2 regions of the Lacimonas salitolerans genome follow, and region 2 is predicted to be linked to the other one. Evidence: riboswitches for the same ligand, from Rfam matches in the RefSeq annotation. Region 2 holds a riboswitch; the other holds the start of a gene.
The links. Region 2 has a riboswitch for thiamine pyrophosphate ahead of thiM (hydroxyethylthiazole kinase). Riboswitches for the same ligand answer to the same signal wherever they lie in the genome.
Positions count from the first base shown of each region.

Region 1: it holds a riboswitch for thiamine pyrophosphate, as region 2 does, so the genes downstream of both, ACFTOW_RS05745 (3-oxoacyl-ACP reductase) here and thiM (hydroxyethylthiazole kinase) in region 2, are expected to answer to the same signal.

Region 1 is NZ_JBHUDD010000041.1:58,076-72,980, forward strand. Features, by position in the region: gene glyS (glycine--tRNA ligase subunit beta) at 1-1,806, shown strand, start outside; gene ACFTOW_RS05725 (putative PEP-binding protein) at 2,008-4,500, shown strand; gene ACFTOW_RS05730 (cell wall hydrolase) at 4,648-5,265, shown strand; gene ACFTOW_RS05735 (dihydroneopterin aldolase) at 5,368-6,288, shown strand; gene folP (dihydropteroate synthase) at 6,328-7,359, shown strand; gene ACFTOW_RS05745 (3-oxoacyl-ACP reductase) at 7,490-8,251, opposite strand; TPP riboswitch at 8,377-8,473, opposite strand; gene ilvC (ketol-acid reductoisomerase) at 8,567-9,589, opposite strand; gene ACFTOW_RS05755 (Lrp/AsnC family transcriptional regulator) at 9,722-10,177, shown strand; gene ACFTOW_RS05760 (Lrp/AsnC family transcriptional regulator) at 10,174-10,629, shown strand; gene ACFTOW_RS05765 (aminotransferase class V-fold PLP-dependent enzyme) at 10,766-11,893, shown strand; gene ACFTOW_RS05770 (UbiH/UbiF family hydroxylase) at 12,001-13,203, opposite strand; gene ACFTOW_RS05775 (hypothetical protein) at 13,284-13,502, opposite strand; gene ACFTOW_RS05780 (pyrimidine 5'-nucleotidase) at 13,595-14,239, opposite strand; gene ACFTOW_RS05785 (GntR family transcriptional regulator) at 14,341-14,905, shown strand, end outside.
Region 2 is NZ_JBHUDD010000143.1:1,485-16,389, forward strand. Features, by position in the region: gene thiD (bifunctional hydroxymethylpyrimidine kinase/phosphomethylpyrimidine kinase) at 1-470, opposite strand, end outside; gene thiE (thiamine phosphate synthase) at 467-1,072, opposite strand; gene thiM (hydroxyethylthiazole kinase) at 1,069-1,857, opposite strand; TPP riboswitch at 1,898-1,994, opposite strand; TPP riboswitch at 2,060-2,157, shown strand; gene thiB (thiamine ABC transporter substrate binding subunit) at 2,203-3,183, shown strand; gene ACFTOW_RS15410 (ABC transporter permease family protein) at 3,159-4,730, shown strand; gene ACFTOW_RS15415 (thiamine ABC transporter ATP-binding protein) at 4,717-5,412, shown strand; gene ACFTOW_RS15420 (cytochrome c1) at 5,467-6,255, opposite strand; gene petB (cytochrome b) at 6,272-7,594, opposite strand; gene petA (ubiquinol-cytochrome c reductase iron-sulfur subunit) at 7,607-8,167, opposite strand; gene ACFTOW_RS15435 (glutathione S-transferase) at 8,443-9,051, opposite strand; gene ACFTOW_RS15440 (FMN-binding negative transcriptional regulator) at 9,115-9,723, opposite strand; gene mtaB (tRNA (N(6)-L-threonylcarbamoyladenosine(37)-C(2))-methylthiotransferase MtaB) at 9,802-11,061, opposite strand; gene dapF (diaminopimelate epimerase) at 11,058-11,876, opposite strand; tRNA gene ACFTOW_RS15455 (tRNA-Lys) at 11,983-12,058, shown strand; partial or broken gene ACFTOW_RS15460 (hypothetical protein) at 12,462-12,581, shown strand; gene ACFTOW_RS15465 (DUF4118 domain-containing protein) at 12,749-13,858, shown strand; gene ACFTOW_RS15470 (sensor histidine kinase) at 13,785-14,600, shown strand; gene ACFTOW_RS15475 (response regulator) at 14,597-14,893, shown strand; gene ACFTOW_RS15480 (winged helix-turn-helix domain-containing protein) at 14,890-14,905, shown strand, end outside.

The DNA.
Region 1 (14,905 bases), on a different contig from region 2:
CGGCCGCTGCACTCGATCCTGTGCATCCTGACCGATGACGCGGGCGAGGCCACGGTGGTGCCCTTGTCCGTCGATGGCATCACGGCGGGCAACACCACCGCGGGCCACAGGTTCATGGGGCCGGATCGCTTTGCCGTCACGGGGTTTGACGATTATGCCGCCAAGCTGAAACGCGCCCGCGTGATCCTGAGCGCCGAGGAACGCGCCGATCACATCTGGCAGGAGGCGACGAACCTGGCCTTTGCGCAAGGGTTCGAGGTGGTCGAGGATCGCGGGCTTCTGGCCGAGGTGGCGGGGCTGGTGGAATGGCCCGTGGTGCTGATGGGGCAGATCGACGATGCCTTTCTTGGCCTGCCGCCCGAGGTGCTGCAAACCTCGATGAAGGAACATCAGAAATTCTTTTCGGTGCGCAATCCGGCCACCGGGCGGATCGAGAAATTCATCACCGTTGCCAATATCGAAACAGCCGACGACGGCGCGACCATCCTTGCGGGCAATCAAAAGGTGCTGGCGGCGCGGTTGTCGGATGCCAGGTTCTTTTGGGAAAACGACCTGCGCATCGTGCAGGACAAGGGGCTTGAGGGCATGGGGGCCGGGCTGTCCTCGGTCACGTTCCACAACAAGCTGGGGTCACAGGCCGACCGCATCACCCGCATCGCCGCGCTGGCGCGGGAAATCGCGCCGGTCGTGGGGGCCGATCCCGATCTGGCCGAGCAGGCAGCAAAGGTGGCCAAGGCCGATCTGCAATCGGAAATGGTGGGCGAATTCCCCGAATTGCAGGGGCTGATGGGGCGCTACTATGCGCAGGCCGCCGGGCTGGACGCGGCCGTGGCCGCCGCCTGTCAGGAACATTATCAACCGCTGGGGCCCTCCGATGCCGTGCCCACCGCGCCGGTCTCGGTGGCCGTGGCACTGGCCGACAAGCTGGACACGCTGACCGGGTTCTGGGCGATCGACGAAAAACCGACCGGGAGCAAGGACCCCTATGCCCTGCGCCGCGCCGCGCTGGGCGTGATTAGGTTGGTTTTGGGGAATGGTGTTCGTCTGCCATTGTTTGGTGGCTTGATCGTCGGAGGGCGTCGGAACTTTGCGTCCGCAATCAACTTGCGGCTTGGACAGCTTGAAGGCCATTTTCGGGTTGCCGCTCTGGAGGCTTTGGACGTTGACATAGAAGAGAGCGTTCTCGGAAAGCTATTAGATGCTTCTAAAAAAACTTCTAGCTTGTTGGAAGCAGGGTTTGAGCAAGGTGTGGCTCCTCAGGAGTGGGAAACGGTAAAAGCGTCCGACCTCCTCTCCTTCTTCCACGACCGGCTCAAGGTCCATCTGCGCGAACAGGGCATCCGCCATGACGTGATCGACGCCTGCCTTGCCATGCAGGGCAATGACGACCTGACCCTGCTGGTCAAGCGGGCCGAGGCGCTGGCGGCCTTCCTGAAAACCGCCGATGGCGAGAACCTGGTGCAGGGCTTCAAGCGCGCCAACAACATCCTGACCCAGGCCGAGGACAAGGATGGCGTGGAATACAGTTTCGGGGCCGATCTGAAGTTTGCCGAAACCGAGGTCGAGCGCGATCTGTTCGCCGCGCTGGACAGCGCCGAGGCGGCGATTGTTCCGGCAATGGAAACAGAGGATTACGCCGCCGCCATGTCGGCCATGGCCGGGATGCGCGCGGCGATCGACGCCTTCTTTGAGGCGGTGCAGGTCAATGCCGACAACGCCGTGGTGCGGCGCAACCGGCTGAACCTGCTGGCGCGCATCCGTGGCATCTGTCTGCAGGTGGCCGACCTGACCCGGATCGAAGGCTAAAGGGCCGGGCAGGGTGGGCGCTGCCCCCCGTCCCCCGTGCCGGGGACTCCCCCCGGGATATTTGTCGAGAGAGGAAGGGCAGGGCCGGGTGACAGCGGTCTTGCGTTGTGTTGGCTTGGGCGTATTCTGCGCCAAGCGCGAAAGGATGCCGCAGTGCAGCATGACGATCCTCATATCACCCTGATCACCCCCAGCGCGCCGATGAGCGTGGCCACCCATGGCGGGCGGGCGAAATGCCTGCAACGGCTGGTGCGGATGGAGATGCCGGTGCCGCGCACCGTGGCGCTGTCGTTTGACGCGGTGCACCGGGTCGCCAGCGGCGTGATGCCGGACATGACGTCCCTGCTGGTGCATTTCGGGGCGACCGCGCTTTTGTGCGTGCGCCCGTCCTCCGAGGAACCCGACTGGGGCGGGCCGGGGGCGGTTCTGAACATCGGGATGAACGACACGCATTATGCCGACCTGTCCGACCAGATCGGGCGGGCGGCGGCGGCCTCGGTCTATACCCGGTTCGTGCAGGCCTATGCGATCCATGTGGCGCGGCTGGACCCGGATGCGTTCGAACACGTGATCGAGGACGGCCCCGAGGGTCTGGCCCAGGTCCTGCACGCCTACGAGGAAGAGACCGAAGAGACCTTTCCGCAAGACCCGGCGGTGCAGCTGGCCGAGGTTCTGCGCTCGATGGCGCGGGCGTGGGAGGGCACGACCGCCCGGCTGCTGCGGCAGGCCAAGGGCGCGCCGGCCGATGCGGGGCTGGGGCTGGTGGTGCAGGAAATGGCGCTGGGCATGGGGCACGGCGAAAGCGGCTCGGGCGTGATCCAGCTTGTCGACAGCCGCACCGGACAGCCGCGCATCATCGGGCGCTACCTGCGCCAGAGCCAGGGCCGCGAGGCGCTGGACCGCCGCGAAGAGGCGCTGTTTCTGGCCCGCGATCCGCGCGGCCCCAGTCTGGAAGAGCTGGTGCCCGAGGCGTTCGCCGATCTGAAGCGGATGACCGGCCAGATGCGCGCCAAGCTGCGCGAGGAAATGCAGGCCGAATTCACCATCGAGAACGGCGTGCTGCACATTCTTGACGGGGTGCGCGTGGCGCGCAGCGGGCAGGCCGCCGTGCGCATCGCGGTGCAACTGGCCGAGGATGGCATCATCCCGCGCGACGAGGCGCTGTTGCGGGTCGAGCCGCGCGTGCTGAACGAAATGCTGCACCGGCAGGTCGATCCGGGCGCCAAGCGCGACGTGCTGGCCACCGGCATCGCCGCCAGCCCCGGTGCGGCGGCGGGCAAGATCGTGTTCACGGCCGCCGATGCGCAGGCCCATGCCGCGCGCGGCGAGGCCTGCGTTCTGGTGCGGCGCGAAACCAGCCCCGAGGATATTCGCGGCATGCATGCCGCCGTGGCCGTCCTGACCGAACGTGGCGGCATGACCAGCCATGCGGCGGTGATCGGCCGTGGCATGGGGTTGCCCTGCGTCGTGGGGGCCAGCGATTTCCGCTTTCACGCCCGGCGTCAGATGCTGGTGGCCCCGGACGGGCGCGAATTGCGCGCCGGTGACGTGATCACGGTCGATGGCACCAACGGGCAGGTTCTGGCCGGCGAGGCCCCGATGATCGAGGCGGCCGAGGATGACGCGCTGAACACCCTGATGGGCTGGGCCGACGAGGTGCGCGACATCGGCGTGCGCGCCAATGCCGACACGCCCGGCGATGCGCAGACCGCGCGCAACTTCAAGGCGCAGGGGATCGGCCTGTGCCGGACCGAGCACATGTTCTTCGATGCCGACCGCCTGACCGTGATGCGCGAGATGATCTTTGCCGACACCAGCCCCGACCGCGCGGCGGTGCTGGAACGCCTGCTGCCGATGCAGCGCGCCGATTTCATCGAACTGTTCCGCATCATGCAGGGCCAGCCGGTCTGCATCCGCCTGTTCGATCCGCCGCTGCATGAATTCCTGCCCAGCGATCGCGCAGGTCACCGCGAACTGGCCGAGGCGCTGGACCTGCCGCTGTCGGATGTCACCCGCCGGGTCGAGGCGCTGGGCGAATACAACCCCATGCTGGGGATGCGCGGCGTGCGGCTGGGCATCACCGTGCCCGAAATCTACGACATGCAGGCCCGCGCCATCTTCGAGGCGACGGTCGAGGCCAGCCGCGAGGGCGAGCCGGTGGTGCCCGAGATCATGATCCCGCTGGTCAGCGCCCGGCGCGAGGTCGAATTGGTGAAAACCCGCGTCGATGCGGTGGCCGCCGCCGTGCGCAACGAGACCGGCCGCGATTTCACCTACCGGCTGGGGGTGATGGTCGAAACCCCGCGCGCGGCTCTGCGCGCGGGCGAGATCGCGCCGCACACGGCCTTTCTGTCATTCGGCACCAACGACCTGACGCAGATGACCTATGGCCTGTCGCGCGACGACGCGGGGCGGTTCATGTCGACCTATGTGCAGCAGGGCGTGTTCCCCGAAGACCCGTTTCACACGCTGGATCAGGACGGGGTGGGCGAGCTGCTGACCATCGCCGCGACACGCGGGCGTGACGCGCGGCCCGATCTGGTGCTGTCGATCTGCGGCGAGCATGGCGGCAGCCCCGAATCAATCGCTTTCTGCCGGGCGGCGGGATTCGACTATGTTTCCTGCTCGCCTTTCCGGGTGCCGGTGGCGCGTTTGGCCGCAGCCCAACTGGCTGTGCGCGACAAGATACGGTAGCGTCTGCTCTCGCGTCCCCAAGACCTGCGTTTGACACAGGCGCCATGCAGCCGACGCAACCCGGGTCTGGGCGGGCATGGATGGACTCTGTGCGAAAATCTGTCGTAGAAGGCCTCGATTTCGCCGTTTGGTGCGAAGGGGGATAAGATGTTTCGTAAATTTGTTGCCGCCACGCTGATCATGCTGGCGGGTACAGCCGTGGCAGAGCCTTCGCTCGAGCAGGTGATGCGGCTGGAGCAAAAGGCACTGGCCCGTTTGCCCGCAGACCGGCTGGATGCGCTGCTGAATCGTCCGCAGGCGGCAGGCGGTATCAGCTACAGCGATGAATGGCTGGCCAGCCTGCCCGCTGCCAAGGGCAACTCGGAATGGCGCTGCCTGGCCGAGGCGCTTTATTTCGAGGCACGCGGCGAAACCGTCAAGGGCCAGTTCGCGGTTGCCGAGGTGATCATGAACCGCGTCGACAGCGCGACCTATCCCGACACGGTATGCGGCGTGGTGCATCAGGGGACAGGCCGCAAATACGGCTGCCAGTTCACCTATACCTGCGATGGCCTTCCCGAGGTGATCAACGAACCCCGGGCCTTTGATCAGGTGGCCAAGGTGGCCAAGCTGATGGTCAACGGCGCGCCGCGCGTCCTGACCGAAGGGGCGACACATTACCACACCACCGCCGTGAACCCCCGCTGGGCGCGCAAATTCCCGCGCACCGCCCGGATCGGCGTGCATCTTTTCTATCGCCACCCGCAGGAGATGGTGCAGAACTGACCTCGTGACGCAAACGGGCCGCGCAGTGCCGCCCCGCGTGGCGACGCGCGCGCAGGACAGGGCCAGTCTGCGCGCAGGACAGGTCAGCCGGGACGAACCAGCATGAGCAACGAGATCACATGGGCCTTCGCCCACCCGTCGGAACGCGCCGCGGCCACTGCGGGCGACGGGCCGCTGGACAGGATCTCGGTGCGCGATCATATCGTTACGGTTGAAATCGGCGCGTTTCAGGCCGAGCGCGGCACCACCCAGCGGATCTGTTTCAACATCGTGGTCGAGGTGATGCCGACCGCAAACATCCTTGATGACGACGTGGACAGCATCCTGTCCTACGACAAGGTGACCGAGGCGATCGCCGCCGAACTGGCCGCCGAGCGGCTGAACCTGCTGGAAACCCTGGCCGAAAAGGTGGCCGAGCGTATCCTGCACGAGCCACAGGCGCTGCGCGTCTTTGTCCGCATCGAAAAGCTGGATCGCGGACCGGGGGCGCTGGGTGTGGAAATCGTGCGCGCCGCACGCGACATCAAGGCCCGCCGCGTGGCCGAGGATCGGCCGCATCCGCAGGTGGTCTACCTGTCCAACGTCGCCATCTTGTCGGACAACCTGCCCGCATGGATCGACCAGTTGCAGGCCGGGGCGCGGCCCAGCATCCTGTGCGTCGGGCCCGCCGACACACCCGCCCCGCAGGCCGCGCATCCACTGGCACAGCGCCGGATCGACCTGCTGGCGATCGAGCAGAACGCCTGGGTGCTGGCCGGGCGCGATGCGCGCTGCGTGGTGGTGAACTCGCGCACCGAACTCGACTGGGCCATGCGCCACGACCAGATCAGCGTCTGGGCCCCGTCCAAGATCGTGCTGGATGCGGTCGATGGCCCCTCGGCCAGCCCGCGCGACGCGCTGGCGCTGGTGCTGTGGTTCGCACGGTTCATGCAGGCCGCCGACATGCTGGTGATCGGGCAGGATCTGCCCGACGCGCCCGACCTTCCGCTGCGCGCGGTGGCCACGGATGTGACGGTGATCTGAGCGTTTGCCTTGCGCGCCCCGATGCGTAATACCCGCCCCATGACCGACTATTTCAGACCGCTTGTGCAATCGGGCCTTGCCCGCCCGGATGAGGCCCTTCCGCTCGCTGGCGGGCGGCTGTGGTTCACCCATGCCGAGCGGATGCGCCGGGGCGCGCCCCGGAACGCACCGGGGCAGGTGGTGCCCGCCCGCGACCTGCCCGACGACTGGCGCGACGCGCTGACCACGGCGCGCGCGGATGTGGCGGGGATGGCGCTGGACACCCCGCGCGTCATGGGCATCCTGAACGCCACACCCGACAGCTTTTCCGACGGTGGCCTGTATCATGACCCGGCCCGGGCCGTGGCCCACGGGGTTCAGATGATCGCCGACGGGGCCGACATCATCGACGTGGGCGGCGAATCCACCCGACCGGGGGCAGAAACTGTGCCCGCCGACGCGGAAATCGCGCGCGTCACCCCGGTGATCGCCGCCCTGCGCGCCGCAGGCCCCACACCGATCTCGATCGACACCCGCAAGACGACCGTGGCGCAGGCGGCGGTGCAGGCCGGCGCAAACCTGGTGAATGATGTGGCAGGCTTTACCTTCGACCCCGGACTGGCCCCGTTCTGCGCCAGCCATGCCCTGCCGGTCTGCGTGATGCACGCACAGGGCGATCCCGCCACGATGCAGAAGAATCCAAGCTATGACGACGTGGTGCTGGACGTTTTCGATTTCCTGCAGGACCGCGTGCAGGCCCTGATGGCGCTGGGTATCCCGCGCGGGCGCATCGTGGTCGACCCCGGCATCGGCTTTGGCAAGACCGCCGATCACAACCTGGCGCTGCTCAACCGGATCAGCCTGTTTCACGGGCTGGGCTGCGCGATCCTGCTGGGCGCCTCGCGCAAGCGATTCATCGCCACGATTGGCTGCGCGCCCGAACCGGCAGACCGCATGCCCGGCTCGGTCGCCGTGGCGCTGGCGGGCGTGGCGCAGGGGGTGCAGATGTGCCGCGTGCATGACGTGCGCGCCACCGTCTCGGCGCTGGCCTTGTGGCAGGCGGTGCAGGGGGGCGCTGCCCCCGTCGCCTGAAGGCGACTCCCCCGGAGTTTACGGGCAAGATGAAGGACGACCCCCGCCACCACTCAGCGGGGCACTTCGGTGGATGTGGCGCGGCCTGCTCAGGCCCTCACCGGAACAATGGCCGCGCCAGGTGCCCCCGTCAGCCGCAGACCAGCCCGCCATCCACGATCAGCGTCTGCCCGGTGACCGCCCGCGCCCAGGGCGAGGCGAAGAACAGCACCGCATCGGCCATCTCCGCAGGCGTGGTCACATGGCCCAGCGGCGTCTGCCCCGCGATCAGGTCGAACACCGCCTCGGGCGTCGCGGCACTGGCATCGGTGGTGCGCAGCAGCCCGCCCGCCACCATGTTCACCGTCACCCCCAGCGGACCCAGGTCGCGCGACGCGGTGCGGGTCAGCGCCATCAGCGCGGCCTTGGCGGCAGTGTAATCGTGATAGGGCACAACCGGGTTCTGCACCAGATTGGTGCCGATGGTGATCACCCGGCCAAACCCGGATGCCGCAAAATGCGGGCGCGCGGCGGCGATCAGGTTCAGCGCGCCCCCTACCGACACCTGCGCCTGTGCGGCCATATCGGCCCAGTCCAGCGTCTCCAGCCCCTTGCGCGCATCGCCGTTGAACTGGAAATCGGCCAACGCGTTATGCACCAGCACATCGGGCGCACCCATGGCCTCGGTGATCTGTGCCACCATCGCCGCCACGGCCGCGCGGTCGGTCACATCCGCCTGAAACGCCTGCGCGCGCGGGCCGATCTCGGCGCACAGCGCCTCTGCCGCGTCCTGACTGTGGCGATAGTTCACCGCCACCCGCGCGCCCTGCCGGGCAAAGGCGCGCGCGATGGCCGCCCCAAGGCCACGCCCCGCGCCGGTGACAAGAACGGTCTGATCTGCAATCTGTTTCATGGTCTTTCCCTGTATATTCAAAGGTTCGGGCAACAGGGACGCCCTGCACTCAGGGGCCGCGACGCGATGACGGAAGGAAAACAACGCCCCCCGCCGCGCGAGGAAACGAGGCCCCGCACATCGGCAAAGGGCGCATCGCAACTTCCTACGCCGGCATGATCCGGTTCAGGTTCCAAGGGTTCGTCTCAGCCCGCGTATCCGCGGACGCCCCTGTTGCAGCCGCCACGATGGGCCGGGGCGGGGGCGGCGTCAAGCACCGCGCCACGAAAAAGGGCGGACCCGCAGGCCCGCCCCGAGTCGCCGATCCCGTCGGGATCAGTTCTTTTCGCGGTCCACCATCTTGCCCGCGGAAATCCACGGCATCATCGCGCGCAGCTTTGCACCGACCTGTTCGATCTGGTGTTCGTCGTTCAGACGGCGGGTCGCCTTGAACGAGGGCTGACCCACGGCATTCTCCTGCATGAAGTCGCGCACGAACTTGCCGGTCTGGATGTCGGTCAGAACCGCCTTCATCCGCGCCTTCGTCTCGTCATAGGGCAGGATGCGCGGGCCAGAGACATATTCGCCATACTCGGCGGTGTTGCTGATCGAGTAGTTCATGTTGGCGATGCCGCCTTCATAGATCAGGTCGACGATCAGCTTGACCTCGTGCAGACATTCGAAATAGGCCATTTCCGGCTCGTACCCGGCCTCGACCAGCGTCTCGAAGCCCATGCGGATCAGCTCCACCAGACCGCCGCACAGAACCGCCTGCTCGCCGAACAGGTCGGTTTCGCATTCCTGGCGGAAGTTGGTCTCGATGATGCCCGAGCGCCCACCGCCGATGCCGGCGCAATAGGACAGGCCGATTTCCAGCGCCTTGCCGGTGGCGTCGTTCTCCACCGCCACAAGGCAGGGCACGCCGCCGCCCTTGGTGTATTCGCCGCGCACGGTGTGGCCGGGTCCCTTGGGGGCCATCATGATGACATCGACGCCGGGCTTGGGTTCGATCAGGCCGAAATGCACGTTCAGACCGTGGGCGAACGCGATGGCGCTGCCTTCGCGCAGGTTGTCATGCACGTATTTGCGGTAGGTCTCGGCCTGCAATTCGTCGGGCATGGTGAACATGATCAGGTCGCACCAGGCGGCAGCCTCGGCGATGCCCATGACCTTCAGGCCTTCGGCTTCGGCCTTCTTGGCCGACGGGCTGCCTTCGCGCAGGGCGACGACAAGGTTCTTGGCGCCGCTGTCGCGCAGGTTCAGCGCATGGGCGTGCCCCTGAGAGCCATAGCCCAGAATCGCCACCTTCTTGTCCTTGATCAGGTTGATGTCACAATCACGGTCATAGTAAACGCGCATGGGTCTGTCCTTCTTTGCGGTTTGATTGCCGGGCAGATTAGCCACAATGCCGCAAATATGTTTGCGTTCTGCGCAGAATTTCGGCATTTGGAGGAGTATCAATTCACCGATCATGCAGAATACGGAAAATTCATGCTCGACGATGCCGACCGACGCATCCTGCGCCAGTATCAGGCCGCGCCCGACCTGCCCGCCGCCGATCTGGCCGAACGGGCCGGGGTCACGCCCAGCACGCTGACCCGGCGGCTGGACCGGATGCGCGGCGCGGGCGTGCTGCGCGGGTTGCGCGGGCGGGTGAACTGGCGCGCGCTGGGGTATGAGGTCGAGGTCAGCCTGCGCCTGACCCTCGACAAGACGCAGGCGCGCGCCTTTGACGAGTTTCTGGCCGCCGCGCGCCAGGTGCCCGAGGTGATCGAGATCCAGACATTCCTTGGCGTGGTCGATGCCCGTCTGTCGGTCATTGCCCGCGACATCCCGCATTATCAGCAGGTCTATCGCCAGCGCATCCTGACCCTGCCGCATATCGCCGATATCGAGGCGCTGATGCATGTCGCCCTGCTGAAATCGGACGAGGCGCTGCCGCTGTGACCGATCTGGATGACACCGACCGCCGCATGATCCGCGCGCTGATCGACGATGCCGGGCAATCGGCGGGGGCGCTTGGGCGCGCACTTGGCCTGTCGCAGCCCGCCACGTGGCGGCGGATGAAACGGCTGCGGGATGCCGGTGTGTTCCGCGCCCCCCGCGTCGATCTGGACCATGCCGCGCTGGGGTTCGGCGTGACGGTGTTCCTGGGGGTCAGGCTGGCCACCAAAGGGCGCGTCAGCCTCGAGGATTTCGAACGCGCCGTCACCGCCATCCCCGAGGTGCAGACCGTCGAACACGTGCTGGGCATGTATGACTACCGCCTGCGCGTGGTGGCCCGCGACATCGCCGATTTCGAACGCGTGCTGCGCCGCCGCATCATGACCCTGCCGGGGGTCGGGAACGTCGAGGCGAACGTGCTTTTGTCCGAAGAGCGCCGCCCCGGCCCGATCTGACAGGGGCGCGCGATGCGCATGGGATATGCATGGTTCGTGCATGCGGATCACACGGCGGGGTCTGGCGGTCAAGGAAGGCTTTGCTTTTGGCCCCGCGCGGCGCTAGCAAAGGGTGACTGAAACGAAAGGCGCCGCCATGACCGCATTGCTGAACACCGTCGATCCCGATGGGCTGCTGGAATATTCCGTGGTCTTTACCGACCGCTCTCTGAACCATATGTCGGCGTCTTTTCAACAGGTTATGCGCGACATCTCAGACATGCTGAAAGAGGTGTACAACGCCGATGGCGTGGCGCTGGTGCCCGGCGGCGGCACCTACGCGATGGAGGCGGTGGCCCGCCAGTTCGGCCGCGACGCCCACGCGCTGGTGGTGCGCAACGGCTGGTTCAGCTTTCGCTGGAACCAGATTTTCGATGCGGGAAAATTTACTGAAAAAACAACCGTCTACAAGGCGCGGCAGATCGGAAACGGCCCGCAGGCGCCCTTTGCCCCCGCACCGATAGACGAGGTTGTCGCCGCCATCCACGACGCCCAGCCCGACGTGGTTTTCGCCCCACATGTAGAGACTTCGGCCGGTCTGATCCTGCCTGACGACTATATATCGTGTCTGTCGCAAGCCGCCCATGACGTGGGCGCGCTGATGGTGCTTGATTGCATCGCCTCCGGCTGCGCCTGGGTCGACATGAAGGCCACGGGCGTCGACGTGCTGATCTCGGCTCCGCAAAAGGGGTGGTCGGCCTCGCCTTCATGTGGCTTGGTAATGATGTCCGGCAAGGCACTGGAAAGGTTGGAAAAAACCGATTCTGACAGCTTCGCCGTGGACCTCAGAAAATGGCGCGCGATCATGGAAACCTATGAGAATGGCGGCCATGCCTATCACGCCACCATGCCCACAGACGCCCTGCGCGCCTTTCGCGACACGATGCTGGAAACCCGCGACTATGGTTTCGACAAACTGCGCGACGCCCAATGGGCGCTTGGCGACGGCGTGCGCGCACTGCTGGCTGAAAAGGGCGTGAAATCCGTGGCAGAACAAGGGTTTGGCGCACCGGGCGTTGTGGTCAGTTACACCACCGATCCCGACATTCAGAACGGCAAGAAATTCGCCGCGCAAGGCATGCAGATCGCCGCGGGCGTGCCGCTGCAATGCGACGAGCCCGAGGGCTTCATGACCTTCCGACTTGGGCTGTTCGGCCTGGACAAGCTCTACGACGTGCCTGCCGCTCTGGACCGGCTCAAGAAGGTCACGGATAAGGTTCTCTGATCGTTTCCTCTCTCTAAAAATATCCCGGGGGTGAATTGGCCCAAGGGGCCAAGAGGGGGCAGCGCCCCCTTTACCCGGCGCGCATGAAATGCGCGCAATCCCTCGGTTCACCCGCGCGCACCAAGCCCCAGTTGCATCATCGTGCGGCGCACCGGTGCCAGCGAGTAGATCGCGTTCAGCCCTGTCATCCGCAGATCGCGCAGCGGCTGGGCTGAAACCATCGACGCGCGGTTGAGCATGTCGATACCGCGCAGCCGGGCCTGCACTTCCCAATGCCGCCGCCGGTGGTAGGTCTGCAGCATCTGCGCATCGCCCAGACGGTCGGGCGCAGCCTCGGCCAGTTCCAGCAGCACGCGCATGTCGCCAAGGCTCATGTTCAGCCCCTGCGCCCCGATCGGCGGCACCACATGTGCGGCCTCGGCCACCAGTGCGACGCGCTCGGCGTACATCCGGTCGGCGATCTGGCTGATGATCGGCCAGACCGTGCGCCGCGAGGCCAGCGTCAGTGGACCGTACAGCAGGCATGACCGTTCGTTCATCGCCGCCTCGAAGTCCTCCTGGGGCAGACGAGACAGGCGCAGCGCCTCGGGCCCTTCCTCCATCCAGACGATGGCGGAACTGGGCATGCCCTGCCAGTCGGGCAGCGGCACCAGCGTGAATGGCCCGCCCGAGCGATGGATCTCGGTCGAGATGTTGTCATGCGGAACCGGGTGCGTGACAGCAAAGGCCAGCGCCTTTTGCCCATAGCGGATCGTCTGCACGTCCACGCCGACGGCTTGCCGCACCGGGCTGTCGCGGCCATCGGCGGCGATCACCAGACGGCAGCGCACCTGGGTGGCATCCGACAGGCCGACACGTGCCTCGCCTTCGCGTGTGAACACAGATTTTGTGCCGGTCCCGGCGCGAAACTCGACATTCGGCAGCTCATCCAGCCGTGCCACCATCTCGCGCCGCAGCAACCAGTTGGGCAGGTTCCAGCCAAACGGCTTGTCCGAGATGTCCGAGGCGTTGAAATCCTTGGACAGCCGCGCCGCCGGTTGCGGCCCGCCCGCATCAACGATGCGCATGACCTGCAGATCGGCGGCATGTGGTGCCAGCCGATCCCACAGCCCCGCACGCTCCAGCAGGGCCTGTGCGGGTTGCAGGAACGCGGTGGTGCGCAGATCGCTGCCGTCGGCGTCACGTTCGGTCACCGGGGGGGTGGGATCGACGCAGATCACCGAAAAGCCCGCGGTGCCGAACACGGCTGCGGCGGTCAGTCCGGCGACACCGCCGCCGGATACAAGAATGTCGACATTTGAGTGGGTCATGGCCTGTTGCCTCCTGTCGACTGTAACTTATGCCGACCGGTGGCAGGTTTCCAAGCGGCATCCTGTCCCGCCCGGGTCTGTCACGCCCGGCTGATCACAAGCAGGACGATATAGATCACCGGGACCATCGCCAGCGCCGGAATATACAGGCCCGGCACGCCCCATTGTGCGATGGCCAGCCCCCATGCAATCAGCGCCACGACAACGCCTAGAAGGATCTTGCGCGCCAGCGCATTCTCGTCTGCCTGCTGGTCGTTCGTGGTATTGGTGGTGTGGTCGGTGGTCTGGGAAGAGGTCATTCTGGGCGTCCTTCAATTCAAATCCTGCACCTGTTAACAGCCGCGATGCCGAATGAAAGGAGCGGATTGCCGCAGTCGGTCCGGTGCGGGCGCTACAGCAGGCGCGCCAGAAATCCCGCCAGATCGTCGGTATGGTGGTGGATGTGATCGGCCCGATGCGGATCGGGGGCCACGTGAACGGTGCGCATGCCCATGTCATGCGGGGCGGCGAGGTTGCGGGGATCATCCTCGAACATCGCGGAGGTCGCGGGTGTCAGGCCATCCTGTGCAAAGATCGTCTCGAATGCCTTGCGCTCGGGTTTGGGCAGAAATCCTGCATTTTCAACGCCATAGATCGCATCGAACAGCCCCGAAAGCCCGCGCCGGTCCAGCACCCGTTCGGCATAGGGCGCGCTGCCGTTGGTGTAGACGATCCGCCGCCCCGGCAGGCGGGTGATCCGCGCGGCCAGGTCGGGATCGGGGTCGATATGGGTCATGTCGATGTCATGCACCGCAATCAGATAGGGGTGCGGATCGATGTCATGTTCGCGCATCAGCCCGGCCAGCGTGGTGCCATGGGTCCGCCAGTAGTGGTCGCGCAGATGGTTGGCATGGGCATGGTCCACGCCCAGCGTGTCCATCACATATTGCGTCATCCGCACCTCGATCTGGTCGAACAGGCGCGCCTGCGGCGGGTACAGCGTGTTGTCCAGATCAAAGACCCAGGACTGCACATGGGTGAAATCATCGCGTGGCATGTTGCGGTGATACTGCGGCGGCGCGCCGCGCACAAGATCGGTGGCTTGATTGCGCGGGCCAGTCAGGGCTAATCTTGCGCGGTTGACCCAAGGAGCGCCGCATGTCCGACCCGAAGCCTGTTCAGAAAGATGCCTATAGTCTGATACTTGAGGCGATAGACAGTGGTGTCTACCGGCCCGGTGACCGGCTGGTCGAAAGCGAGCTGGCCGACAGGTTCGGCGTGTCGCGCACGCCGATCCGCGAGGCGCTGCAACGGTTGGAAACCCAATCGCTGCTGACGCGGGATGGCCGGTCGCTGATCGTCGCGTCGCTGGATCACAACCAACTGTCCGAGCTTTACGTGGTGCGCGCCGAGCTTGAAGGTTTGGCCGCGCGTCTTGCCGCCCGCCACGCCACCGAGGAGGAGATCCGCGTGCTGCGCGACCTGGTCGAGGATGACCGTGCGCTGATCAACAAACCCTCGGCCTTGAGCCGCGCCAACCGCCGCTTTCACAAGCAGATCCATCTGGCCAGTCACAACCGCTATCTGGTGCAGCAACTGGACCTGGTGCACCGATCGATGGCGCTGATGGCGACAACCTCGATCGCAGCAGAGGGGCGCGGGCATGACACGATCGAAGAGCATGACGCCATCGTGACGGCGATCGCCAACAGGGACGAGCAGA
Region 2 (14,905 bases):
AGCATCTGGGCGCGGGTTTCAGCCTCGGGCAGATCCAGCAGGTCGGCGGCCTCGGGCAGGTTGGGGGTGATCACCGCCGCCATCGGCAGCAGCACATCGCGCAGCACCGCCACTGCATCCGCCGCCAGCAGACGGTCGCCACCCTTGGCTACCATCACCGGGTCCAGCACGACGGGCACGTCGCGCCCGCGCAGAGCATCGGCCACCGCGCGCGCAATCTCGGCGCTGCCCAGCATCCCGATCTTGACCGCATCGACGCGGATATCATCAAACACTGCGCCGATCTGTTCCGCGACGAAGGCGGGCGGGATCAGTTGCGCGCCGCGCACACCGCGCGTGTTCTGCACCGTCAGCGCGGTGATCGCGGCCATGGCATAACCGCCATTGGCGCTGATCGCCTTGATGTCGGCCTGAATGCCCGCGCCGCCCGACGGGTCCGACCCGGCGATAGACAAGATGTTGGGGATCATGCGTGCCTCCATGCGTTGACCAGATCGCGGGTTGCGGCCTGCGGATCATCGGCCCCGGAGATGGCCGACACCACCGCCACGCCTGCACAGCCTGCGGCCCTGATCGCCGGGATATCCGCCAGCCCGACGCCGCCGATGGCCACCGCAGGAATTGGGCTGTGTGCCACCACCTGCGCCAGACCGTCCAGCCCCAGCGGGGTGGCATGGTCGGGTTTCGTGGCCGTCGCACGCACCGGGCCGACCCCGATCAGGCTGATCGCGCCCTTGGGCATCGCGGCAAGCTGCGCCTGTGTTTCGATCGACAGCCCCAGATGCCGGTCCGGCCCAAGTGCGGCGCGCGCCTGCGCCGGATCGCCATCCCCCTGCCCCATGTGCAGCCCGTCGGCCCCGCTGGCCAAGGCCACCTCCAGCCGGTCATTCACGATCAACGGCACGCCCGCCGCGCGGCACAGCGGCAGCAATCGACGCGCCTGCGCCACCATCTCGGCCTCGGTCGCGGTCTTGTCGCGCAACTGGATCAGACCCGCGCCACCGGCCAGCGCCGCGCACACCAGCGCATCGTCGCAGCCATCGGGAGTTACAAAGTAGATGCCGATGCTCATGCCTGCATCACCTGTGCACCTGCGCTGACATCCTCGGGCGTCAGGGCATGCAGCGCATCCAGAAAGGCCACCTGAAAGCTGCCCGGCCCCTGCGCCTGCACGCCCGCGCGCTCGCCCGCCAAACCGTAATAGGCCAGCGCGCCAACCGTGGCACGCAGCGTGTCCTGCCCCACGGCAAAGGCCGCCACGATGCCGGTCAGCGAGCAGCCCATCACGGTGATGCGCGGCATCATCGGGTGGCCGTTGCCCACACGAAACGCCCGCGCGCCATCAGTCACGAAATCCTGCGCCCCGGTCACCGCGACCACACCGCCCGTCAGCCGCGCCAGATCGCGCGCGGCCCCTTCTGCGGCGTCCACGCTGTCGGCGGCATCGGCCCCCTTGCCCGCTGCCGCCGTGCCCGCCAGCGCCAGGATTTCCGACGCATTGCCCCGGATCACGGAGGGTTTCAGCGCCAGCAGCCGCGCGCCCGCATCGCGCCGCATCGCCGTGGCGCCCACTGCCACCGGGTCCAGCACCCAAGGGCTGCCACGATCGTGGGCGACCTGCGCCGCCGCCTCCATCCCGCGCAGCCAGTCGGGGCTGAGCGTGCCGATATTCAACGTCAGCGCCTGCGCGATGCCCGCGAACTCGCCCGCCTCACCGGCGTCATGCACCATCGCGGGTGACGCGCCCGCGGCCAGCATCACGTTGGCCATCACGTTCATCGCCACAAAATTGGTGATGTTCTGCACCAAGGGCGCGTTGGCCCGCATCGTTCTCAGGTGGGTGCCCCAGTCGGTCATTGTCGTCCTTTCGTCGCGAAGGGCCGACCGCGCCCCGGATCAGGGGGCAACCGCGACTTCCTCCGCCAGCATGATCTGGTTCAGGTTCAAAGGGTGCTTCTCAGCCCCGCCTGCGCGGAACGCCCCTGTCGTACCGTTGTCATAACCCGATTCCCGCGCCCGCCGCCAGCCCTTGCACCTGCGTTCCGGTGGCGATAGCGTCGCAGACACCTCGGGGTGCCCTTGTGGCTGAGATGCAGATGCGAACCCGTTGAACCTGATCCGGTTAAGACCGGCGGAGGGAAGGTTTTGGATCATCCTCCAATTCACTCGCCCCCCCGCCCGTCGCAGCAGATGGAGGATGCGATGCGTCACCTGTTCCTTGCCACGGGCCTGTTGGCCGCCACCCAGGCGGTGGCCCAGGACTCGCCCGTTCTGACGATCTATACCTACGACAGTTTCGTGTCCGACTGGGGCCCGGGACCGCAGATCAAGGAGGCGTTCGAAGAGACCTGCGCCTGCACGCTGCAATTCGTGGGCGCTGGCGACGGGGCCGCCCTGCTGGCGCGGCTGCGTCTGGAAGGCGCGCGCACGCAGGCCGATATCGTGCTGGGGCTGGACACCAACCTGACCGCCGCCGCGCGCGACACCGGGCTGTTCGCCCCGCATGGCGTGCAGGCGGATTTCGACCTGCCCGTGGCGTGGCAGGATGACATGTTCCTGCCTTTCGACTGGGGCTATTTCGCCTTTGTCGCGGGCGCGGAGGTGGAGGCCCCGACCGATTTCCGCGCCCTTGGCGAAAGCGGCACCAGCATCGTCATCCAGGACCCGCGCAGTTCGACCCCCGGTCTGGGCCTGCTGATGTGGGTCAAGGCCGCCTATGGCGATCAGGCGGGCGAGATCTGGGAAGGGATGGCCGACAATATCGTCACCGTGACCCCCGGCTGGTCCGAGGCTTACGGCCTGTTTCTGGAGGGCGAGGCCGACATGGTGCTGTCCTACACCACTTCGCCTGCCTATCACCTGATTGCCGAGGATGACGCCAGCAAACGCGCCATCCCCTTCAGCGAAGGCCATTACATGCAGGTCGAGGTCGCGGCGAAGCTGGCGGGCACGGATCACCCCGATCTGGCCGATCAGTTTTTGCAATTCATGCTGACCGATGCGTTCCAGTCGGTGATCCCGACAACCAACTGGATGTATCCGGCGGTGACACCCGAGGGCGGCCTGCCCGACGGGTTCGACACCCTGATCACCCCCGGAAAGGCGCTGCTGCTGGACCCGGAACAGGCCCGCGCCCTGCGCGATGACGCGATTGCCGAATGGCAGGCCGCGCTGACACGGTGATCCCTGCGCGGCCCGCTTTGCCGCTCTGGCCCGGCTGGCTGGCCGGGCTGATGCTGTGCGCGTTGTTGCTGGCCCCGCTGGCGGCGGTGCTGGCGCGCGCGGGCGGGGCAGGCTGGCCGGGGGCCGCCGATCTGGCCGCGCTGCGGTTCACCGTGGTGCAGGCGGTGCTGTCCGCGCTGATCTCGGTCGCGCTGGCGGTGCCGGTAGGGCGTGCGCTGGCCCGGCGGCGGTTCCCGGGGCGCGGGGCGCTGATCACCCTTCTGGGCGCTCCCTTCATCCTGCCGGTGATCGTGGCGGTTCTGGGCCTGTTGGCGGTGTTCGGGCGCGGCGGCGTGGCGAATGACCTTCTGGCGTGGCTGGGCCTGCCACAGATACAGATCTATGGCCTGCATGGCGTGGTGCTGGCGCATGTGTTCTTCAACCTGCCGCTGGCCACCCGGATGATCCTGCAAGGTTGGCAGGCCATCCCGGCCGAGCGGTTCCGGCTGGCCGCCAGCCTTGGCATGCCGCCCGCCACCGTGCTGCGGGTGCTGGAACGGCCCATGCTGCGCAGCGTCCTGCCCGGCGCCGCGCTGATCGTCTTTGCGCTGTGCCTGTCCAGCTTCGCGGTCGCGCTGACACTGGGTGGCGGTCCGCGCGCCACCACGCTGGAACTGGCGATCTATCAGGCGTTCCGCTTTGATTTCGACCTTGGCCGCGCGGCGGTGCTGGCGGCGCTGCAACTGGCGCTGGTGATGGGGGCGGCAATGCTGGCCTTGCGCGCGGGCGACGTGACGGGCTTTGGCGGCGGGCTGGACCGTCCCCAGCGCCGGTGGGAGGCCGAGACACCCCTGCTGCGCACGCAGGACGCCGGGTTGATCGCACTGGCCGCGGCGTTCCTGCTGACCCCGCTGGCCGCGATCGTGTGGCGCGGGGCGGTGGGCGTGCTGACCCTGCCCGCGCAGGTCTGGCAGGCGGCGGCGGTGTCGCTGGGCGTGGCGCTGGTCGCAACCGCGCTGTGCATCATGATGGCGATGGCGCTGGCCCTGCTGGCCCTGCGTCACCGCTGGATCGAAGGATTCGGCCTGCTGGGGCTGGCGATCTCGCCGCTGGTGATCGGCACGGGGCTGTTTCTGATGGTCCATCCCTTTGCCGATCCGGCCCGGCTGGCCCTGCCCGTCACCGCGCTGGTCAATGCGGCCATGGCGCTGCCCTTTGCCCTGCGGGTGATCCTACCCCGACTGCGCGAGGTCGAGGCGACCCATGGCCGGCTGGCCACATCGCTGGGGATGCGTGGGGCGGCGCGGTTGCGCTGGCTGATCTGGCCCCGTCTGCGGCCCGTTCTGGGCTTTGCCGCCGGGCTGGCGGCGGCGCTGGCCATGGGCGATCTGGGGGTGATCGCGCTTTTTGCCGATCCCGACACGGCCACTCTCCCGCTGCAGATCTTGCGGTTGATGGGGGCCTACCGGATGGATCATGCCGCGGGTGCGGGGCTGGTGCTGCTGATCCTCAGCCTCGGGCTGTTCTGGCTGTTCGACCGCGGAGGGCGCGACCATGCTGCGACTTGAAGGCGTGCATATCCGGCAGGGTGACTTTGACCTGCGTGCGGATTTCACTGTGCCCGCAGGCGCCCGCGTCGCCATCATCGGCCCCAGCGGTGGCGGCAAATCCACGCTGCTTGGCGCGCTGGCCGGGTTCCTGCCCCTGACATCGGGACGCATCCTTTGGGCCGATACCGACATCACGGACGCACCGCCCGCCGCGCGCCCGATCGCCATGCTGTTTCAGGACAACAACCTGTTTCCGCACCTGACCGTTGCGCAGAATGTCGGGTTGGGCATCCGCCCCGCTCTGCGCCTGACAGCCGATCACCGCGCGACGGTGGACACTGCCCTGTCCCGCGTCGGCCTGCCCGGCATGGGCGCACGCCTGCCTGCGCAGCTGTCGGGTGGGCAGCAGGGGCGCGCCGCGCTGGCGCGGGTTCTGGTGCAGCGCAAGCCCCTGATCGCACTGGATGAACCCTTTGCCGCGCTGGGGCCTGCCCTGAAGTCCGAGATGCTGGATCTGGTGGCGGATCTGTTGGACGAGACCGGCGCCACCCTTCTGATGGTCAGCCACGCGCCCGGGGATGCCCGCCGCCTGTGCCCCCGGACCATCCTTGTCGATGAAGGCCGGGCGGCCCCACCCGCAGACACAACCGCCCTGCTGGACAACCCGCCACCGGGGCTGCGCGCCTATCTGGGCGTCTGAACGAAAAAACCCCGCGTCATGCGCGGGGTTTTTCCATGTCTTGGACCCGATGGATCAGGCGTTCTTCTTGCCCTTGACCGGCGCCCAGATGCGCTTGTTGGTCAGGTACAGCAGGACCGACAGCACCGTCAGGAACAGCACGGCCACAAAGCCCGACTGCTTGCGCGCCATCATCTTCGGCTCGGCTGTCCACATCAGGAACGCCGACACATCCTTGGACATCTCGCGCAGCGAGTTGTCCGCGCCATCGTCGAAATCGACCCAGCCATCGTCCATCGGCGGTGCCATGGCGATCCACCGGCCAGGGTAGGCAGTGTTCTCATAGTAGAGCGTGCCTGCCTCTTCCTTTTCCTCGCCGGTATAGCCCAGCAGCAGCGATGCGATGTATTCCGGGCCGCCGATGCCGTTGACAAGCTGGTTGATCCCCAGACCGTAGGGCCCGTGGAAACCCGCCCGCGCCTTGGCCATCACGCTGAGGTCAGGGGCGGTTTCCAGGTTCGATCCCGGAAAGTGATCGGTCGGCACGGCAGGACGAAAATCGTCGAGTTCTTCGTCAAAGACCTCGAACTGGCCCGCATAGGCGCGCACCTGATCTTCCGAGAATCCCGGTCCGCCCTCGTCACCCAAGGTGCGCAGCGGGACATACTCCAACCCGTGGCAGGCGGCGCAGACCTCGGTATAGACCTTGAGCCCGCGTTGCAGTTGGGCCTGATCGAACCGGCCAAACGGACCTTTGAAGGAGAAATCGAAAGTCTCCACAATTCCGTCTTCGCCGGCCGCTGTGGCCGCCCCGGCCGAAAGAGCCAGGGCTACCGCTGCGGAAATCGCGAGTTGCTTCAGCATTTCCATTGGTCCTTTCTTATTCCGCCGGGGTCTCGGCAGGCCCGTAATGGGCTTTGAAGTCATCCTCGATCGTGGCCGGTGCAGGCAGCGGCTTTTCGATCACACCCAGCAGCGGCAGGATGATCAGGAAATACGCGAACCAATAGGCCGAAGCGATCAGAGAGAACGTGGCATAGGGTTCTTCCGCAGGCATTGCACCCAGCCACATCAGGACCATGAAATCGACCACGAGGATCCAGAACCACCACTTGAACATCGGGCGATACCGGCCCGAACGCACGCGGCTGGTGTCCAGCCATGGGGCGAGGGCCATCACCGCGATGGCACCGAACATCGCCAGCACGCCAAAGAACTTGGCGTCGATGATGCCACCGGTGATCCAGCTTGCGAACATCACGATCCAGACATCCGAGGTAAAGGCGCGCAGGATCGCGTAGAACGGCAGGAAGTACCATTCGGGCACGATGTGCGAGGGCGTCACCAGCGGGTTGGCCTCGATGTAGTTATCGGGGTGGCCCAGGTAGTTCGGCATGAAGCCGACGATGGCAAAGAACACGGCCAGGATGATCGCCAGGGCGAACAGGTCCTTGATCACGAAGTAGGGCCAGAAGGGCAGCGTGTCACGCTCGGCCTCTTCCTTCGACCCGCGGCGCACCTCGACCCCGGTGGGGTTGTTGTTGCCGGTGGTGTGGAAGGCCCAGATATGCACCGCAACCAGCGCCGAGATGACGAAGGGCAGCAGGTAATGCAGGCTGAAAAAGCGGTTCAGCGTGGCATTGTCCACCGCCGGGCCGCCCAGCAGCCAGGTTTCGATTCCCGAGCCGATAAAGGGGATCGCGCCGAACAGGCCGGTGATCACCGTGGCACCCCAGAACGACATCTGACCCCAGGGCAGAACGTAGCCCATGAAGGCCGTGCCCATCATCAGCAGGTAGATCAGCATGCCGATGATCCAGGTCACTTCGCGCGGGGCCTTGTAGGAGCCATAGTAAAGACCGCGGAAGATGTGTAGATACACGGCAGCAAAGAACAGCATCGACCCGTTCTGGTGCAGATAGCGGATCATGTGCCCGCCGTTCACGTTGCGCATGATGTGCTCGACCGACGCGAAGGCGTGATCGACATGCGGCGTGTAATGCATCGCCAGGATGATCCCGGTGATGATCTGCAACGCCAGGCAGAAGGTCAGGACAATGCCCCAGATCCACATCCAGTTCAGGTTCTTGGGTGTGGGGATCATGACAGTGTCGTACAGCAGGCCGACGACGGGCAAACGGCTGTGCAGCCACTTTTCGCCCCCTGTCTTCGGCTCGTAGTGATCGTGCGGAATTCCGGACATATGCGCGTTTCCTTATCCCAGTTGTATCGTCGTGTCGTCGATGAATTCGGCGACCGGTATATCGAGGTTACGCGGAGCGGGGCCACGGCGGATCCGGCCGGCCTCGTCATAGTGCGACCCGTGACACGGGCAGAACCATCCGGAAAAGTCACCTGCGCCATTACCGATCGGCACGCAGCCGAGGTGGGTGCACACCCCGATCATCACCAGCCACTCGCCGTTTTCGTCCATCGCGCGGTTGGCATCGCTGGCATCGGTGTTGGGCTTGTTGGGATTCTGCGACAGAGGATCGGGCAGCTCGTCCAGCGACACGGCGCGGGCGGCTTCGATCTCTTCTGCCGTGCGGCGGCGGATAAAGACCGGCTTGCCCAGAAACTTGACCGACAGCTGCGAGCCTTCGGACACGCCGGACACATCGACCCGGATCGAGGCAAGCGCCTGAACATCGGCCGAGGGGTTCATCTGGTTGACCAGCGGCCAGACGGCCGCACCCGTGGCAACGACACCTGCGCCAGCCGTGGCGTAGTAGAGGAAATCTCTGCGGGTGCCTTCGTGATCTTCTGCGTGGGACACGAGGTTATCTCCTTCTTCAGCCGTAACCGGCCAATACGAGTACGGCCGCTCCGATTGCAGCCAATTCCGAGCGCGTTTCTAACGGTGCTTGCCGGTGCAGTCCAGCGGACATTCCAGCGCAGTTGAACTTCCTGCGCGACTTATCCGCCGAACTTCGGCGCATACCGGTCGAAAAGGCAATCTTGCGTCGCCTGTATCATGGTTTAGGGTCAGCTGCGTCCACCTCAAGGGATAGATTGCCGCAGGCGGGCCGGGATGAGGCCCACAAAACGGCCCTAAGTGTCGCGCGGTTCGGTTGCCTGCATCGACTCGCGCGTGGCGAATGCGGCGTACCAGTCATCCAGCGCCCCGCGTCCCTTGCGCCATTCGCGGTCGTCATGGCGAAAATCCAGATAGCCCAGTGCGCAGCCCACGCCGACCTGCCCCATGTCCAGCGGACCGCTCAGATGGCTCATCCACATCTTGCCCAGCGTATCCAGCGCGCGGGTCACCTTGGCCCATTGCGCATCGTGCCAATCGACCAACTGCATGTGCTCGGGGCGGAACCGGCGTTCATAAACGATGCCGATGGCCGCATCCAGAATGCCCTCGGCCGTCGCCTCAAGCGTCAGGACCTCCCAAAGGCGTGCCTGCGGATACAGCCCCGCCTGCCCCCGGTCGTCCAGGTAGCGACAGATCACCCGGCTGTCATAGATCGCAGGCCCGGTATCGCGGATCAGCGCGGGGATCTTGCCCAGCGGGTTGGCGGCGGCCACCTCGGGCGCTGTGGCCATGGGCGTGGTCTTGACCTGCATTTCCTGAATGTCGTCGGTCAGACCGGCCTCGTGGATCAGCACGCGCACCTTGCGGGCATAGGGCGAGGCCGGAGAGGTAATGAGCTTCATGGCGGGAATCCTGTTCCAATGTCTGCCGCGCAGCCTAGCCAGCTTGGGCCGCGATGCAATGGCTCAGGCTTCCGGCGGGTCGCGCATCAGCGCCGCCAGCGCCGGGTCGCGCCCCTGCAGCCCCTCGGCTGCGCCCAGCCGGGCGGCCTCGGGCTTGTTCTGGCCCAGCTTCCACGTGCCCTGCACCTCTTCGATCCGCAGGCGGAACGGCACGATCTGCCGCATCATCCGATCCATCAGGTCGTCTGGCATCTTGTCGGCGCGCCAACGCGGCTTGGGGTCCAGCCCGGATTCGAACCACTCGGACAGATCGTCCAGCATCGGGCGCAGCGCCTCTTGCGGCAGTTGCTCGACCTGCCCGATCAGATGGACGGCAACGTAATTCCACGTCGGCACCTGATCGCCCATCCCGTACCAGTCGGGCGAGACATAACCGTGCGCCCCCTGCACCGCCAACCGCGCGGGCAACTCCTCATCCGCCAACCGGCAGATCGGGTTCGAACGGACAAGGTGAAACCCCGCCTCGCTGCCCGCCTCGTTCAGCAGGAAAGGAATATGGCTGATCAGAGGTGCCCCGGGCGTCGAGACGGCGAGCATCCCGAATCCCTGCGCTCGGGCAAAGGCCAGGTTGCGGTCGGCAGGCATCTTGCGAAAGGCGGGATTGGGGTGCATCTGTGCTCCTTTTTCCGGCTGGCTACCTTGCCATGGCCCGTTGGGACAGAGCCAAAGCCGACAATTCCCGCCAGTCCACTACAGTGCCGTCAATTGCCCGCCGCTGGAGCCGGTGATCGTGGCTGTCACGATCTGCCCCTCGGGGCGGTCGCTGGCGAACGTCACTTCGGTAAACTGCTCGGTCCGGCCCATGCGCGGGTTTTCCATCAGCACCCTGTGGGTCTGCCCCTGCTGACCCGCCAGATGCCGGGCCACCTGCGCGTCACCGGCGGCCCGCAACGCGGCGGCGCGCGCCTTGATCGTCGGACCATCCACCCGGTTGGGGATTTTCGCCGCAGGCGTGCCGGGGCGCGCGGAATAGGGAAACACGTGCAGCCACGTCAGGTCACACTCGGCCACCAGCCGCAGCGAGTTGTCGAAATGCGCCTGCGTCTCGGTCGGAAACCCGGCGATGATATCCGCGCCAAAGGTCATGTCGGGGCGCAGCCGCCGCGCCTCCTCGCAGAACCGGATCGCATCGTCGCGCAGATGCCGCCGCTTCATCCGCTTGAGGATCAGGTCATCTCCATGCTGCAGCGACAGATGCAGGTGCGGCATCAGGCGCGGCTCGGTCGCGATGGCCAGCATCAGGTTGTCATCCGCCTCGATCGAATCGATCGAACTGATCCGCAGGCGCGGCAGATCGGGCACCAGGCGCAGGATGCGCATCACCAGATCGCCCAGACGCGGCCCGCCCGGCAGATCGGCCCCCCAGCTTGTCAGGTCCACACCGGTCAGCACGACCTCGTTAAAGCCCTTGTCGACCAGCCGCCTGATCTGATCCACCACCACGCCCGCCGGAACGCTGCGCGAATTGCCCCGGCCATAGGGGATGATGCAGAAGGTGCAGCGATGATCGCAGCCGTTCTGGACCTGCACATAGGCGCGGCTGCGCGTGCCGAAGCCGTCGATCAGATGACCTGCCGTTTCCGTCACCGACATGATGTCGTTGACCTGCACGCGCTCGGTCTCGCCCACGAAATCGGGGGCCAGCCGCGCCCATGTCCCTGCCTGCATCTTTTCGGTGTTGCCGATCACATGATCGACTTCGTCCATCGCGGCAAATGTCTCGGGTTCGGTCTGCGCGGCGCAGCCGGTCACGATGATGCGCGCGCCCGGGTTGTCGCGCCGCAGCTTGCGGATCTCCTGCCGGGCCTTGCGCACGGCCTCGGCCGTCACGGCACAGGTGTTGACCACAACCGCATCGCCCAGGCCCGCCTGCGCGGCCAGATCCTTCATCGCCTCGGTCTCATAGGCGTTCAACCGACAGCCCAGCGTGGTGAATTTGGGCGCGGTCATGATGCGACCCGCCAGACGCCATCGAACACATGCGCCGTGGGGCCGGTCATCCAGATGCCATCCTCGGCGATGCGTATGCCGATCTCGCCGCCATCCAGCCGCAGGGTCACGTCGCGCCCCACCAGCCCGCGCCGCCAGGCCGCATGCGCCACCGCGCAGGATGACGACCCCGAGGCCAGCGTGATGCCTGCGCCGCGCTCCCACACCCGCATCCGCAGGGTGTCCTTGCCTGCGACATGGACGAACTGCACGTTGGTGCGTTGCGGGAACAGCGGATGATGCTCGATCTGCGGTCCCTGCACGGCAAGCTCCACTGCCTCGGCATCCGTGACGAAAAAGCTGCAATGCGGGTTGCCCATCGAGGTGGCCGTGGGCGTGCCGTCAATCGGCAGGTGCAGCGTGTCACATTCTTGAGCCAGCGGGATCGCATGCCAGTCGGTGCGCGCGTGACCCATGTTCACCGCCGTCAGGCCACCCCCCGCATCGCGCGCCGCCAGAATGCCGTGATCGGTCTGGAGGCGCACCGAATCCTGCCCGGTTTCGCCCATCACATACCGCGCGATGCAGCGCGTGGCATTGCCACAGGCCGCCGAGAACGAGCCATCGGCATTGTAGAACACCAGACGCACATCGGCGGCTTCGCTGCCCCGCATAACCGCCAACTGGTCAAACCCCACGCCCCGATGCCGGTCGGCCATCGCAACCGCCAGAGCGGCATCGACCATGGGCGCGCGCCCGCGCTCGTCCACAACGACGAAATCGTTGCCAAGCCCGTGCATCTTCATAAAGGGAATCTGGGTCGCGCGTGTGTTCATGGGGCGGCATATACGCCCCGTCCGGGAATGAATCCAGAGATCAGGACGAAAACCACGTTTTCGGGGTTGACCCTGCACCACGCTCTTTCTAAGTAGCCCGCCTAGTGGGCCGTTAGCTCAGTTGGTAGAGCAACTGACTTTTAATCAGTGGGTCGCAGGTTCGAATCCTGCACGGCTCACCACTGTTCTTAAGTAAAAACATGTACGTAAGCCGCGCGTAATCCTCGCGCAGCTAAGTTTGTTTTTGAGGCGACAGGCATATCATCAGCTACTGCGAAGAGTCGCTTGCCAACAACCCGTGCAAATGCCCCACGCTTGTCGGTGCAGGGCGCTGTCAGGTCACGCGGGGTCGAACCGTGCCCAGTTTGACGCGACTTTGATGGCAAGGGTGGCAAGGCCAACCGCTGCCACACTCCGGTTCTTCCGTTTTGACATGACGACCTCTTCGAACGGCACCGGCTTTTTGCGTGATGAGGCAGCCGTCAGGAAAACGGCTTGCGACGTTCCTTCGCAGGTTGCCTCATGGCGTGAACGCTGGTTTCCCGCTGTCCGTTGGAAAGTAAGTGCCGATATGCACCCGACAAGGTGTTCGAGAATGCCGAGATCGAACTGATCGACCTGCCGCCCGAAGACCTGATCAAGCGGCTTGGCGACGGCAAGGTCTATGTCCCCGATCAGGCACGCCACGCGCTCGATCACTTCTTTTCCAAGGGCAACCTGCTGGCCCTGCGCGAACTCGCCCTGCGCCATGCCGCGCAATATGTCGGCGCGCGCATTCAGGAACATCAAAGCGTCACCGGCAAGGAAGGCGGCTATGCCGGGGGCAGCGCATCCTTGTCGCCATCTCGGAGGCTGCCGGGGGCGAGCAGGTCGTGCGGGCGGCCAAAAGGCTCTCGGATGCGCTCAAGGCACCGCTCGTCGCGCTGTATGTCGAAACCCCGGCTGCCGCACGGTTCAGCGATGCCGAAAACACCCAGCTTGCGCGCAACCTGTCACTTGCCGCCTCGCTGGGCGCTACCTTGCAATCGGTCCCGGCCACGTCCGTGCAGGAGGCGATGCTGGCCCAGTGCAAGGAGGTGCGCGCCACGCAGCTTGCCCTTGGCAAGTCGCGCGGACGCGGCGGATGGCTGAAACAGCGCGACGGGATCGTGCAGGACATATTGGACAAGACAACGGGCGTTGCGATCCACGTGATCCCGTTTGACGAAACATCGCGCGGGCGCGACTGGCGACGCTGGTTGCCGGACGGTACGTGGAAAGGCGACGCGGTCGGGATCGGATCGGTCGCGGCGCTGACGCTTGCGGCCTTTCTGGCGCAGGGCTGGATCGGGCGCGGGCCGATCGACTTGCTGTATCTTTTGCCGGTGATCTACAGCGCCAGCCTTTACGGGTTTCGCGCCGGTCTGGTCGCCGCCATCGCAGCCGGGATTGCTTATAACTTCTTCTTCCTGCCGCCCTTTTACACCTTCATCATCTACGGCCCGGCCAATGTCATCACCGCCGTGTTGCTGGTGATCGTGGCGATCATCACCGGGCAGCTTGCGGCGCGCGCGCGGGCGGCTGCGGCCCTTGCCATGCGCAGCGCGCGCGACAATGCCGGTCTTGCCCGATTTGCCACGCGCCTCGGGGCCGCCAGCACCACCGAAGAGACCGCGCATCTGATCCGCGATGAGTTGCGGACGCTGCTGGCCGTGCAGACCATCGTGCTGCACCAGTCGGGCGACGGCGTGACGATTACCCCCTATGGTCAAACGAAGCCGAAGCTGAGCCCCACAGGTCGTGCAGCCGCTGAATGGGCGATGGAGCATGGCGAAGATGCCGGGTTGGGGACCAGCACGCTGACCGCAAGCAAATGGCAGTTCCGCCCGCTGAAAACGTCGCTCGGGACGCTGGCGGTTCTGGGCTTCCGTGGCCCCCCGGATTCCGGCGGATCGTGCGGCGCTGGCCGAAAGCCTGATCGATCAGGCTTCCCTTGCCCATGAGCGGCTGAAGCTCGAGACCGACATGCGCGACATGGAGGTGGTCCGGCAGCGCGAAAGCCTGCGCGCGGCCCTGCTTGCCTCGCTCAGCCATGATCTGCGCACGCCCCTGACAGCGGTGACCGCCGCGGCCGAGGCGCTCTCGGCGACGGGCGAGGAAGCGGACCTCGTCGAGACGGTGCGGAGCGAGGCGCGCCGGCTCAACCGGTTTCTTTCTGATCTTCTGGATCTGACCCGGATCGAGGAAGGTGCCGTGACGCCCGATCTCGCCCCCACGGATCTGACCGACGTGATCGCCTCGGCGGTCGGTGACCTGTCCAAAATCCTTGAAGGACGCAATGTGCAGACCTCGATCGACCCGAACCTGCCCCTGGTGCGGGCTGACGCTGTGTTGTTGAACCATGCCCTGCTGAATCTCGTCGACAACGCGGCCAAGTATTCGCCGCCAGATGAACCGATCGAGATCGTTGCCCGGATGGGACGACGCGGCCCGGTGATCGACGTGCTGGACGGTGGACCGGGTATCCCCCAAGGCAGCGAACAGCGCATCTTTGACCGCTTCGCCCGTGGCGAGACTTCGGACAGGACAGGCGGTTCGGGGCTGGGTCTTGCGATCGTCAAGGGCTTTGCCGAAGCGATGGGCTTTGCTGTCGAGGCCGCGCGACGTCATCGCGGCGGGTCCCGATTCACGATACGCATTCCGTCCAGTGCGATCGTCCAGGTCGATATGGAGGATATCGCATGAGCGGCAGCATCATGATCGTCGATGACGAAATGCCCATCCGGCGCCTGCTTCGCGTCTCGCTGGAGCGTAACGGCTATGCAACCGTCGAGGCCGATTGCGCAAAGGCGGCTCTTGCAGCGCTTGCGGGTACACCGCCGCAAATTGCCCTGCTGGATCTGGGCCTGCCTGACCGCGACGGGCTGGAACTGATCGGCGCGTTCCGTGAAAAGGCGGTGCCGATCATCGTGCTGACCGCCCGAGAGGCATCGACAGAAAAATCACCGCGCTCGACCTTGGCGCGGATGACTACGTGACGAAACCTTTCG